DNA from 3 places in the Franconibacter daqui genome. Region 2 is predicted to be linked to each of the others. Evidence: predicted binding sites of a transcription regulator. Region 2 holds the regulator's gene; each other region holds the start of a gene.
The links. The regulator CRP, encoded in region 2, controls carbon source genes, mostly activating them, when cyclic AMP is high. The targets are predictions, from matches to a motif close to ATGTGANNNNNNTCACAT.
Positions count from the first base shown of each region.

Region 1: a site for CRP is predicted at 2,839-2,856, ahead of uxuA (mannonate dehydratase). Genes of this name have one in related genera too.
Region 3: a site for CRP is predicted at 1,241-1,258, ahead of msrB (peptide-methionine (R)-S-oxide reductase MsrB). Genes of this name have one in related genera too.

Region 1 is NZ_BMKJ01000006.1:260,888-265,155, forward strand. It holds gene setB (sugar efflux transporter SetB) at 1-448, shown strand, start outside; gene IEX01_RS18545 (zinc/iron-chelating domain-containing protein) at 445-699, opposite strand; gene yeiP (elongation factor P-like protein YeiP) at 869-1,441, shown strand; gene uxuA (mannonate dehydratase) at 1,551-2,741, opposite strand; gene IEX01_RS18560 (mannitol dehydrogenase family protein) at 2,948-4,268, shown strand, end outside.
Region 2 is NZ_BMKJ01000004.1:346,589-350,856, forward strand. It holds gene IEX01_RS15530 (YccS/YhfK family putative transporter) at 1-1,256, opposite strand, end outside; gene crp (cAMP-activated global transcriptional regulator CRP) at 1,321-1,953, opposite strand; gene IEX01_RS15540 (OsmC family protein) at 2,262-2,666, shown strand; gene IEX01_RS15545 (phosphoribulokinase) at 2,688-3,557, opposite strand; gene IEX01_RS15550 (YheU family protein) at 3,672-3,890, opposite strand; gene IEX01_RS15555 (hydrolase) at 3,891-4,268, opposite strand, start outside.
Region 3 is NZ_BMKJ01000001.1:946,268-950,535, forward strand. It holds gene gapA (glyceraldehyde-3-phosphate dehydrogenase) at 38-1,033, opposite strand; gene msrB (peptide-methionine (R)-S-oxide reductase MsrB) at 1,379-1,792, shown strand; gene IEX01_RS04620 (YeaC family protein) at 1,832-2,110, shown strand; gene pncA (bifunctional nicotinamidase/pyrazinamidase) at 2,206-2,847, opposite strand; gene ansA (asparaginase) at 2,858-3,874, opposite strand; gene sppA (signal peptide peptidase SppA) at 3,962-4,268, opposite strand, start outside.

The sequences.
Region 1 (4,268 bases), on a different contig from region 2:
TGAGCTGCATCTGTCGGAGAAGCTGGCTGGCGTGATGATGGGCACCGCCGCGGGGCTGGAAATTCCGACCATGCTGGTGGCGGGCTACTACGCAAAGCGGTTCGGCAAACGCTTTTTAATGCGTGTGGCGATTGTGGGCGGCGTGCTGTTTTATCTCGGCATGCTGATGCTCAGCAGCCCCGTCATGCTGCTCGGTCTGCAGCTGCTTAACGCCATTTACATCGGCATCCTGGCCGGCATCGGCATGCTCTATTTTCAGGATCTGATGCCGGGTCAGGCGGGCGCCGCGACCACGCTTTATACTAATACGACGCGCGTGGGCTGGATTATCGCCGGTTCGCTTGCGGGTGTGATTGCGGAAATCTGGAACTATCACGCCGTGTTTTATGTGGCGTTGGTCATGACGGCCGCCGCTGTCTGGTGCCTGTGGCGGATTAAGGATGTTTAGGGCGCGGTAAGCGCCTCGAGGTGTATGAGGTACTCCATCGCCTGCTGGCGATGTATGCCGCACATCTCGGGGGAGGGTTGCAGGCCGCCGCACACTTTTGGCCGCAGCGGCGAGCCGAACAGCTTGCAGCGCTTATGCTCATCAAGCTGCACGCAAGGTGTGTTCGCCGGTTTGCCGTCTGGCATGCCCGGAATGGGGCTCGATATTGAAGGCGCGGTACAGCAGGCACCGCAGTCGGGACGACATTCCATAATGACCTCGGCCAGGCAGACAGGCGCGGACTTTATCAGGCGCCGCCTGGAAACACTAACGACTTTTTCGCGCCATGCAGCGAAAGCGGTGAAATCCGCTTGCCTGGCTGACGCCTCGCGAGTAATTTGTCGCGATATTTTTGCTATCCCAAATTAACAGGACACTTCGATGCCAAGAGCTAACGAAATCAAAAAAGGTATGGTGCTCAATTACAACGGCAAACTGCTGCTCGTAAAAGACATTGATATTCAGTCACCCAGCGCTCGCGGCGCGGCCACGCTTTATAAAATGCGCTTCTCCGATGTGCGCACCGGCCTGAAGGTGGAAGAGCGTTTTAAAGGCGACGACATTGTCGATACCGTTACCCTGAACCGCCGCTTTGTGGACTTCTCCTACGTAGACGGCGACGAATATGTGTTCATGGATAAAGAAGACTATACGCCCTATACCTTCACGAAAGATCAGATTGAAGAAGAGCTGCAGTTCATGCCGGAAGGCGGCATGCCCGATATGCAGGTGCTGCTGTGGGACGGCCAACTGCTGGCGCTGGAGCTGCCGCAGACGGTAGACCTGGAAATCGTGGAAACGGCGCCGGGCATCAAAGGCGCTTCCGCAAGCGCGCGCAACAAACCGGCGACGCTGACGACCGGTCTGGTGGTGCAGGTACCGGAATACCTCTCGGCGGGCGAGAAAATTCGCATTCATATCGAAGAGAAACGCTATATGGGCCGCGCAGACTAACAGGCCTGCTCACCTGGCGGCGCTTCGCTGTCAGGCCCCAAAAAAAAACCGGCAAGCATGCCGGTTTTTTTATCTGCGTTAACAGCGAGCTACGCCGTTCCCATCAGGGTTACAGCAACTCGGGGTATTTCGTCATCTTCAGCGCCAGCTCGACGCCGCGCACTTCCGCCATGCCTTTGAGGCGGCCGATTGCCGAATAACCCGGGTTGGTTTTCTTGCGCAGATCGTCAAGCATCTGGTGACCGTGGTCCGGACGGAACGGGATAGGACGCCGATCGCCCGCCTTTTTACGACGCAGCTCTTCACTCAGAATAGCGTCAACTACCGCCACCATGTTCACGTCGCCCTGCAGATGCGCCGCTTCGTGGAAGGTTTTCGGGTTCGCTTCACGGCAGGTGGAGCGCAAATGGGTAAAGTGGATGCGATCGCCGAACGTTTCTATCATCCGCACCAGGTCGTTATCAGCGCGCACGCCGTAGGAGCCGGTGCACATGGTGAAGCCGTTGTTAATGCTGTTCACCGTCTCTTTCAGCCACTGCATATCGTCGATGGTAGAGACAATGCGCGGCAGCCCAAGAATAGGACGCGGCGGATCGTCCGGGTGCACCGCCAGCCGCACGCCCACCTCTTCCGCTACCGGTACAATGGCGCGCAGGAAATAAGCCATGTTTTCACGAAGCTGGGCTTTATCGATGCCGTGATATTCCGCAAGGCGCGCGCGGAACTGGTCAAGCGTATAGCCCTCTTCCGCGCCTGGCAGGCCGGCGATGATGTTGCGCGTCAGCTTCTCAATCTCCGCTTCGCTCGCGTTAGTGAAATAGTCCTGCGCCTGACGCTGCTCTTCTTCGCTGTAATCCGCCTGCGCCCCTTCACGTTTGAGAATATGCAGTTCAAACGCAGCAAAGGCTATCTGGTCAAAGCGCAGCGCTTTTGAGCCGTCCGGCAGGACGTACTCGAGGTCGGTGCGCGTCCAGTCGAGAATAGGCATAAAGTTATAGCAAACGGTGTCGATGCCGCAGGCTGCGAGATTGCGGATGCTTTGCTGATAGTTAGCGATGTGCTTATCGTAATTACCGGTGTGGGTTTTAATTTCTTCATGCACCGGAATGCTTTCCACTACCGACCAGACCAGCCCTTTTTCCGCCAGCAGCGCCTGGCGCGCGCGGATCTCTTCCACCGGCCAGACGTCGCCATTTGCAATGTGATGCAGCGCGGTAACGACGCCGGTCGCGCCTGCCTGACGCACATCATCCAGTGATACCGGATCGTTTGGGCCATACCACCGCCAGGTTTGTTCCATGACCATCCCCTCGTTAAGTTGTTATACCAATCATACCAGAACCAATGACGACTACCATACAGGTTTCCACTAAGCGATCAAACCGCCCGCCACCATTGATTGATCCAGCTCACAAACCCCGGATATTTACGGCATACCAATTCAATTTGCTGTCATATAACTTTACACTGGTTTTGTTAAATGATGGTTAATAAGGTATGTACTAAATGAATACAATTGCCTCCGTAACGCTGCCCGATTCGGTTAAGCGCCCCCGCTACGATCGTCATCGTTTACAAAGCCGCATCGTGCATTTCGGCTTCGGCGCTTTTCACCGCGCGCACCAGGCGCTGTTAACCGATCGCGTGCTGAATCAACAGGGCGGCGACTGGGGAATTTGCGAAATCAGCCTGTTCAGCGGCGACAAGCTAATGAGCGATCTTCGCGCCCAGGACCATCTTTATACCGTGCTGGAAAAAGGCGCGGACGGCAACCAGGCATACCTCATTGGCGCCGTGAAAGAGTGCCTGAACGCAAAGCTTGACGGTATGGAAGCGATTGTCGAAAAGTTCTGTGAACCGCAGGTGGCTATCGTCTCCCTGACGATTACCGAGAAAGGCTATTGCATCGACCCGGCGACCGGCAAACTGGATACGCGCAATGAGCGCATCGTTCACGATCTCGAAAACCCGCACCAGCCGCATTCCGCACCCGGACTACTGGTGGAAGCGCTGCACCGCCGCCGCGAGCGGGGTCTCGCGCCGTTTACCGTGCTTTCCTGCGACAATATCCCGGATAACGGCCACGTCGTGCGTCAGGCGGTGCTCGGCATGGCGCAAAAGCGCAGCCCCGAACTGGCGCAGTGGATAGGCGAACATGTGACATTTCCGGCGACGATGGTGGACCGTATCGTGCCTGCCGCCACGCCGGAGTCGCTTGCGGAAATCGCCGACGCGCTGGGCGTGGAAGACCCGTGCGCCATCAGCGCCGAGCCGTTTATTCAGTGGGTTATCGAAGATAATTTCGTCGCCGGCCGGCCCGCATGGGAAACGGCGGGCGTCCAGCTTGTTGAGGATGTGCAGCCCTGGGAGCAGATGAAGCTACGCATGCTGAACGGCAGCCACTCTTTTCTGGCCTATCTGGGCTACCTGGCGGGTTATCAGCATATCAGCGATTGCATGCAGGATGCGCGTTTTCGCCAGGCGGCGCGCCAGTTAATGCTCAAAGAGCAGGCGCCGACGCTTCGCATCACCGGCGTGGATTTAACGGCCTATGCCGACAGCCTGATTGCCCGCTTCAGCAATCCGGCGCTTAAACACCGCACCTGGCAGATTGCGATGGATGGCAGCCAGAAGCTGCCGCAGCGAATGCTGGAGAGCATTCGCTGGCATCTGCAACACGGCGGCGACTGGTCGCTGCTTGCGCTGGGCGTGGCAGGCTGGATGCGCTACGTCAGCGGCGTGGATGAACAAGGCGACGCCATCGACGTGCGCGACCCGCTGAGCGAAAAAATTCGCGGGCTGGTTGAGAACAGCCCGCAGGAAAACC
Region 2 (4,268 bases):
AGCGTGCCGGCCGCTCGCTGGAGAATGCGCACCCGCGTCGCCCCGTAGCCATTCTGCGTCACAAACATTACGGTCATGAGGATCCAGTACGGTTTGGGCAGATGGAACGCGTTGCCAACGAGGCTTGCGATGCTCAGCATCACTCCCAGCCGTGCGGCGTTGCGCAAAGCGGCGGATTTGAGCGAAAGGTAGCTTTTCAGCGCCGGGAATAGCGGCAGCCGTTTCTGCCGGTCGGCCATCAGGTCGCGGGCATAGAGTGGGCGCTGCGTGCGCAGGATGCGGGCGATGCGACTGAAGTGGTATTCGCAGAAATGCCCTACAAGGTTGTCCGGGTGCTGGCGGGCGATTTTCTCCAGCGCGGCGATTTGCTTATCCATGGCGAAACGCTGCGGATAACGATGGTAGAGGATGTCGTCGGCCATGACGCGCAGTCGCGCGCTGATGGTCTGTGCGTTCCAGCGGATCACCGCCTCGGCGTGGCTGCGCTCCACCAGCTTTTGCACCTCCTCCGGCTGATGCAGGCTGACCGAAATATGTTCTTGCAAATCCAGCGCCATCTGGAAGGTGCGCAGCAGACGCTTATAGCCGCTCTGTTTCCCGGCCGCCAGCATGTGCAACTGCTGGTAGCACTGGCTGATAAGGTCCACCACTTTTTGCTGATGCGTAAGCAGCGGGGGCAGGGCGGTCTCCGGGTCGGTATGCTGCGTCAGCAGGTTATATTTCGCTTCGCAATAGTCCGCCAGCTGGCGATACAGCAAGCTTAGCGACTCGCGAAGCGGCTGCTCGCGCCACAGCCAGAACCAGAACCAGTTAAACAGCCCGTACCAGAGCGTGCCGAAAATATAGAGCAGGATAGGCTCCCAGACCGGCATGTTCCCCGCAAGGCTTAGCGTAAAAATAGCGGCGATAAGCGAAGCGGGCAGCAGCCGGGCATGCAGCGAGCTTATCTCCGCCGTCACGCCAAGCAGCAGCGCCATGCCTAAAAAGATAAGCGGCAGCGGCAGATTGTCCGCCAGTAACAGTTGCACGGTAAAACTGCTGACGGCAAAGAGCGAAGCGCCGACCGCCAGACGTTTGAAAAAGCGCTTGTGGGGCGTATCGAGCCCGGCGATGTTGCAGCAGGCAGGCACCAGCGAAAAAAGCAGGCCCTGTTGCAGATGGCCCAGCAGTAACCCAACCGCCACCGGCAGACACAGGATCAGCGTCTGGCGCAGGGCGTAGTTCACTTCCGGGTGATAAATGAGACGGCGAAACATAGAGGTAAGTGTAGAAACAAAAACGGCGTGTTACCGAAGCGACACGCCGTTTTTTTAAGGCGGCTTAGCGGGTGCCGTAAACCACGATGGTCTTACCGTGCGCGGAGATCAGGTTTTGATCTTCAAGCATTTTCAGGATGCGGCCAACGGTTTCGCGGGAGCAGCCCACGATCTGGCCGATTTCCTGACGGGTGATTTTAATCTGCATGCCGTCGGGATGGGTCATGGCGTCCGGCTGTTTCGCCAGGTTGAGCAACGTCTGGGCGATGCGGCCCGTTACGTCGAGGAACGCCAGGTTGCCGACTTTTTCAGAGGTGACTTGCAGACGACGCGCCATCTGCGAAGAGAGGCGCATCAGGATGTCCGGGTTCACCTGGATAAGCTGGCGGAATTTTTTATAGGAAATCTCGGCGACTTCGCAAGCGGTCTTGGCGCGAACCCAGGCGCTGCGCTCCTGGCCCTCTTCAAACAGGCCCAGTTCGCCGATAAAGTCTCCCTGATTCAGATACGAGAGGATCATCTCCTTGCCCTCTTCGTCTTTGATCAGCACTGCCACTGAGCCTTTAACGATGTAATACAACGTTTCCGCTTTTTCACCCTGGTGAATCAGCGTGCTCTTCGATGGGTACTTATGAATGTGGCAATGTGACAAGAACCATTCGAGAGTCGGGTCTGTTTGCGGTTTGCCAAGCACCATGCGCTGTTATCCTCTGTTTAAACTGGCTCCAAAGACGGGGCGCGGGTCCCCCATCTGGCTTTGCAATCATTATCTTCCCGCATCCCGGGAAGTTGGCTGTCCATGTCGTCGCAGCCGGTAAATTGTCTTGTCCTCTGCATACATGCATAACATCAATGTATCGCCGCAGCATCCAGACTGTTTTAGCATAGCTTTTCATGGGTGTCTTCTATTGTCTCGTTTCAGCTTGACGCAGGTCGCCCTTCCGTTGCCTCTTTCGCAACTGGCGCGTAATCTGTCAAAAATTTTTATACATCGGAGTGATGATTATGCAGGCACGAGTAAAGTGGGTTGAGGGATTGACGTTTCTGGGCGAATCCGCTTCAGGGCACCAAATCCTGATGGACGGCAATTCCGGCGATAAAGCGCCAAGCCCGATGGAAATGGTGCTGATGGCGGCGGGCGGTTGCAGCGCTATCGACGTGGTGTCTATTTTGCAAAAAGGGCGTCATGACGTTCAGGATTGCGAAGTGAAACTGACCTCAGAACGCCGCGAAGAAGCGCCGCGGTTGTTCACTCACATTAACCTGCACTTTATCGTAACGGGTAAGGCGCTGAAGGAGGCGGCCGTGGCGCGCGCGGTGGATCTCTCCGCTGAGAAATATTGCTCTGTGGCGCTGATGCTCGGCAAAGCGGTCAACATCACCCACTCTTATGAGGTGGTAGAGGTCTGACTCGGGGCGGCGTCAGCCGCCTTATTCAATTTTTTTCCCTTCCATCAATCGCTGCACCAGCGGCAGCATGATTAATTCCATCGCCAGCCCCATCTTGCCGCCGGGAACGACAAGCGTATTGATGTGAGAAATGAAGGAACCCTGAAGCATGGCGAGCAGCCAGGGGTAATCGATGTCTTCAAGGTTGCGAAAGTGGATAACCACGAAGCTTTCATCGAGCGAAGGAATGCCTTTCGCCGCGAAGGGGTTCGACGTATCCACTGTCGGCACGCGCTGGAAGTTAATATGGGTGCGGGAAAACTGCGGCGTGATGTAGTTAATGTAATCTTCCATTGATCGCACCACGGAATCCATCACCGCCTCGCGCGAATGCCCTCGCTCGCTGGTATCGCGAATCAGCTTCTGGATCCACTCAAGGTTGACGATAGGCACTACGCCCACCAGCAAATCCACATGCTGCGCCACATTGTGATGCGGCGTGACCACGCCGCCGTGCAACCCTTCATAAAACAGCACGTCGGTAGGCTCCGGCAGCGGCTGCCAGGGCGTAAAGGTGCCCGGCACCTGGTTCCACGGCACCGCTTCATCATAGGTATGCAGGTATTTGCGCGATTTCCCCTGGCCGCTGCGTCCATACTCGATAAAGGTTTGTTCAAGCAGGCCAAAGTCGTTGGCGTCGGGGCCAAAATAGCTGATATGCCGGCCTAAATCGCGCGCCTTGCGGATAGCCATATCCATTTCCGGGCGCGTATAGCGGTGAAAGCTGTCGCCTTCCACTTCCGCAGCATGAAGGTTTAGCTGAGCGAAGATCTTACGAAACGCAAGGCTGGTGGTGGTCGTGCCTGCGCCGCTGGAACCTGTAACGGCGATAACCGGGTGTCTTGATGACATAGCGAGAACTCCATGGATACGCGAAAAAGGTACGCCACTGACGCCAGCGTTCCGGCGCTGGCGGAATAGTTTGCTTCGCTCTGGCGTCAGCCTGACAACAAGTCAGGCTGACCATCAGCCACGGAACTGCCCGCGCGGCATGATATTGACCGTTTCGTGCAGTTCAGACCACACCAGAACGGCTTCGCCGTTCTGTAATTGCCGCTTAACGTCGGCCACTTTTTGTTCGAGCGAACGTTCATGTTCACCATAATCGGTGCCTTCGCGCAAGACAAACGCTTCAATCAGGTTGTCCAGCGTCTCGGGCGGTAGGTCTTGCCAGGGAATGATCATTTATCGGTCCAGATAAGTCGTTAACCAGTCGGGAATACGCTTTTCCAGCCACATCTGCGGACGTCGCAGCGTGCCGCCAACGAAGCCTACATGTCCGCCATGATCGGTCAGTTGATACTCGATATTAGCAGGCAGCGTTTCACGTTGCGGGATCACGTGATGATCCATAAACGGGTCATCTTTGGCATGGATGATAAGCGTAGGTCGCGTTATCTGGTTCAGTAAAGGCAGAGCGCTACACTGGCGGTAGTAGTCGATGGCGTCGCGAAACCCGTGGATTTTCGAGGTAATGGCGTCATCGAAATCGCGGATGCGGCGCAGGCGCTTAAGCTGCGCCAGGTCTATCGGCAGCGTGCCGGGCCACGCCTTAAGCTTGCG
Region 3 (4,268 bases), on a different contig from region 2:
ACCGAAGTCGCCCTTAGGATCAGATTCTCATCTCGTCTTATTTGGAGATGTGAGCGATCAGGTCCAGAACTTTGTTGGAGTAGCCGGTTTCGTTGTCGTACCAGGAAACCAGTTTCACGAAGTTGTCGTTCAGCGCGATACCTGCTTTGGCATCGAATACAGAAGTGCAGATTTCGCCGTTGAAGTCGGTGGAAACCACGTCATCTTCGGTGTAGCCCAGCACGCCTTTCATTTCGCCTTCAGCCGCTTTCTTAATCGCGTCTTTGATCTGCTCGTAAGTGGCTGCTTTTTCCAGACGAACGGTCAGGTCTACAACGGATACGTTCGGGGTCGGAACGCGGAACGCCATACCAGTCAGTTTGCCGTTCAGTTCCGGCAGCACTTTACCTACCGCTTTAGCTGCGCCGGTAGAGGACGGGATGATATTCTGAGCCGCGCCACGGCCGCCGCGCCAGTCTTTGTGAGACGGGCCGTCAACGGTTTTCTGCGTAGCGGTGGTAGCGTGAACGGTAGTCATCAGACCTTCGATGATGCCGAAGTTGTCGTTGATAACTTTAGCCAGCGGCGCCAGGCAGTTGGTGGTGCAGGATGCGTTGGAAACGATGTCCTGGCCTGCGTATTTATCAAAGTTAGCACCACGTACGAACATCGGGGTGTTGTCTTTGGACGGGCCAGTCATTACCACTTTTTTCGCGCCAGCGGTGATATGCTTACGAGCGGTTTCGTCGGTCAGGAAGATACCGGTTGCTTCAGCGACTACGTCAACACCCACTTCATCCCATTTCAGGTTAGCCGGGTCTTTTTCAGCGGTAACGCGGATTTTTTTACCGTTAACGATCAGGTGACCGTCCTGCACTTCAACGGTACCGTCGAAACGGCCGTGAGTGGAGTCATACTTCAGCATGTAAGCCATGTAGTCAGCGTCTAACAGATCGTTGATTGCAACGATTTCCACGTCAGAACGTTTCTGAGCAGCACGGAAAACAATGCGACCGATACGGCCAAAACCGTTGATACCTACTTTGATAGTCATATATTCCACCAGCTATTTGTTAGTGAATAAAAGGTTGGCTGTAAAATTACAAAAACCTTACGCAGCGTCAAGCGGAATCGTGTCAATCATTGCGACAAATCAATCCTGTGCACAACCTTTGCTCGACTGACTCGCTCACTCTTCCTTTTGAGCTACAGCACCACATTGGGACGTTGCGGTGAATTTTAAAGGCCCATTAAACCAAAAACGTGAACGCCATCACATTTAGCCCCTGGGCTTTCTTTCAGCGCTAAGTTTAGTCTAAAAGATGACACGTCACTGTTAATGTTTTGTTAGAATCTGCCAGATAATGTGACTGCTTAACCCTGCCCCGAGATGTGAATTATGGCCAATCAAAACTCCCAGGATGAACTGAAGAAAACCCTGACGGAAATGCAGTTTTATGTCACCCAGAACCACGGCACCGAGCCGCCGTTCACCGGTCGTCTGCTGCATAACAAGCGGGAAGGCGTCTACCACTGCCTGGTGTGCGATGCGCCTTTGTTTAACTCGCAATCCAAATATGACTCTGGCTGCGGCTGGCCGAGTTTTTATGAGCCGGTAAGCGAAAATGCTATCCGCTATCTCAATGATTACTCGCACGGCATGCAGCGTATTGAGATCCGTTGCGGCACCTGCGATGCGCATTTAGGTCACGTTTTCCCGGATGGCCCACAGCCGACAGGCGAACGTTATTGCGTCAACTCCGCCTCACTGAGCTTTTCTGATGACGACGGCGGCGAGCAAATTAAAGGCTGAAGAATCGATTCAGCAAATTATTCCTGGAGACTTGCTTTTATGAACCTGGATGACCTCATCAGCAGCATGACGCCGGAAGTTTATCAGCGCCTCGCCACGGCGGTGGAATTGGGAAAATGGCCTGACGGCGTGGCGCTGACGCCGGAGCAAAAAGAGAACAGTTTGCAGCTGGTGATGATGTGGCAAATGCGCAATAACACGGCGCCGCAGCATATGACCATCGGCACGGACGGCGCTATCGTCATGAAGAGCAAACAGCAGCTTAAAGAAGAGTTCGGCATTGTGCCGCCTGCTATTGCCAGGATGAAGCCCGAGTAAGCTGAACGCAAAGCTGAACGCGTTGCTGAACGAAAAAGCCCTCCGTATGGAGGGCTTTTTTACTGGCCTGAAAGGAAGCGCGACGGCGCGGGTCGTTAACCCTGCATTTCCCGCCAGTCATCGAGCGTGTAGAGCGTTGCGCCTTCCGTCGCCATCTCCATAAACGCGCGGGCGCTATCCTGCGGCTGTAAGTTAACGCCGCGACAGCCGTCGGTGATAACGTTTACGTCATAGCCAAGCTTCAGCGCATCCAGGGTGGTGAATTTCACACAATAGTCCGTTGCAAGCCCCATCACTATCAGCTCGCTGACGCCGCGCTCACGAAGCCAACTGTCCAGCGCCGTTTTCTGGCGGTGGCCGTTATCGAAAAAAGCGCTGTAGCTGTCAATAGTAGGGTTCTCGCCTTTGTAGAACACCGCTTCAATGGCTTTTTTATTTAACAGCGGGTGCAGTTCCGCCCCTTCGGTATGTTGCACGCAATGGTCTGGCCACCAGGTTTGCGGCAGACCGTCAAGCGTGCCCTGGGTAAAGGGCTCGGTTCCCTGCACCGAGGCGAAGCTACCATGGTTCGCCGGATGCCAGTCCTGGCTTGCCACAATCCGGATGTCACGGGCCTGACACCACTCAATCAGCGCGTTCGCTACGTCCACCGTGCTGTCGCCTTCCGGGACGGAGAGCGCGCCGCCGGCGCAGAAGTCATTTTGCAAGTCCACCAGCAGCAGGGCGCGTGCAGTCATGAAAGCCTCCTTATTCGTCCGGGGTCAGCTCACCGCGCAGGTTGCGCATCATCGCGTCGCGAATTTCGCTGGCGTCCAGCCCCTGGCTCAGTAAGTAATGGAGTTTAGTCAGCGTCGCTTCCACTGTCATATCGAAGCCGCTGATAACGCCCGCATGCGCCAGCGCGTTGCCGGTGGCGTAACCGCCCATGTTGACTTTACCGGACATGCATTGGGTCAGGTTGACCACCACAATACCGCGCGCGCACGCTTCACCCAGCTCTTTGAGGAATTCGCCGTTCTGCGGCGCGTTGCCCACGCCATACGATCGCAGGATAAGCGCGCGCACCGGCTGACGCAGGAAGTTTCGCACCACATCCGCGGAAATGCCCGGATAGATGGTGACGACGCCGATAGGCTGCGGCGTAATCGGGTGCACCTGCAATTCACCGTGTCCGTGAGGCGCAGGCGGCGTATTCAGGCGACGTATATGAATGCCTGCTTCTAACAGCGGCGGCAGGTTAGGGGAGGCGAAGGCGTCAAAACCATCCGCGTGCGCCTTGGTGGTGCGGTTGCCGCGATAGAGACGATTGTTGAAAAAGAGCGTGACTTCGTTAATGGGATAGTTCGCCGCGACGTAAAGCGAGTTCAGCAGATTGATTTGCCCATCCGAGCGCAGTTCCGCAAGGGGGATCTGCGAGCCGGTGACAATAACCGGTTTACTGAGGTTCTCCAGCATGAAGGAGAGGGCCGAGGCGGTGAAGGCCATGGTGTCGGTGCCGTGAAGGATAACAAAGCCGTCGTAATCATCGTAGTGGGCTTTAATGTCATCGGCGATATGCTGCCAGTCCTGCGGCGTCATATCCGAGGAATCCATCAGCGGGGCGTATTCATGAATGGTGAAATCCGGCATTTCGGGGCGGTGAAACTCCGGCATCAGGGAGAGCTGGCGCTGCAGATGGCCGGAGACCGGAATGTAACCCTGTTCAGAGCGTTGCATACCGATGGTGCCACCGGTGTAGGCAACGTAAATCGATTTCTTTTGCATGGTATCGCTTAGGTTGTGCATAAATAGGCGCAGTATAGTGGCGCGGGGAGAAAAAAACAGCCCGGCAAAAGCCGGGCCGGGATAGCGTTAACGCACGTTGCCGCAGGTCAGGCAGAAGGCGTAACGGTTTTGCGGGTCGTTAAAGGCGGCGAGTTTATCGCTTTCCGCCTTCGCGGTTTTGGCCGCCTCGCTGAGCGGCGCCGGCAGATAAGCCTGCAACGCTTGCGGCAGCATCGCCTGTACCGAGCCGCTTACGCCGCTGAGCACCATATCCATAAAGGTGGGCTCGTCCTGGTAATAGTCGACGTGCCAGCTTTTCAGTTTCGCAAGCTCCGCCGCCTTCGCCACCGCGTCGTCGAAGTCGCCGAGGCTGTCCACCAGACCGTTGTTTTTC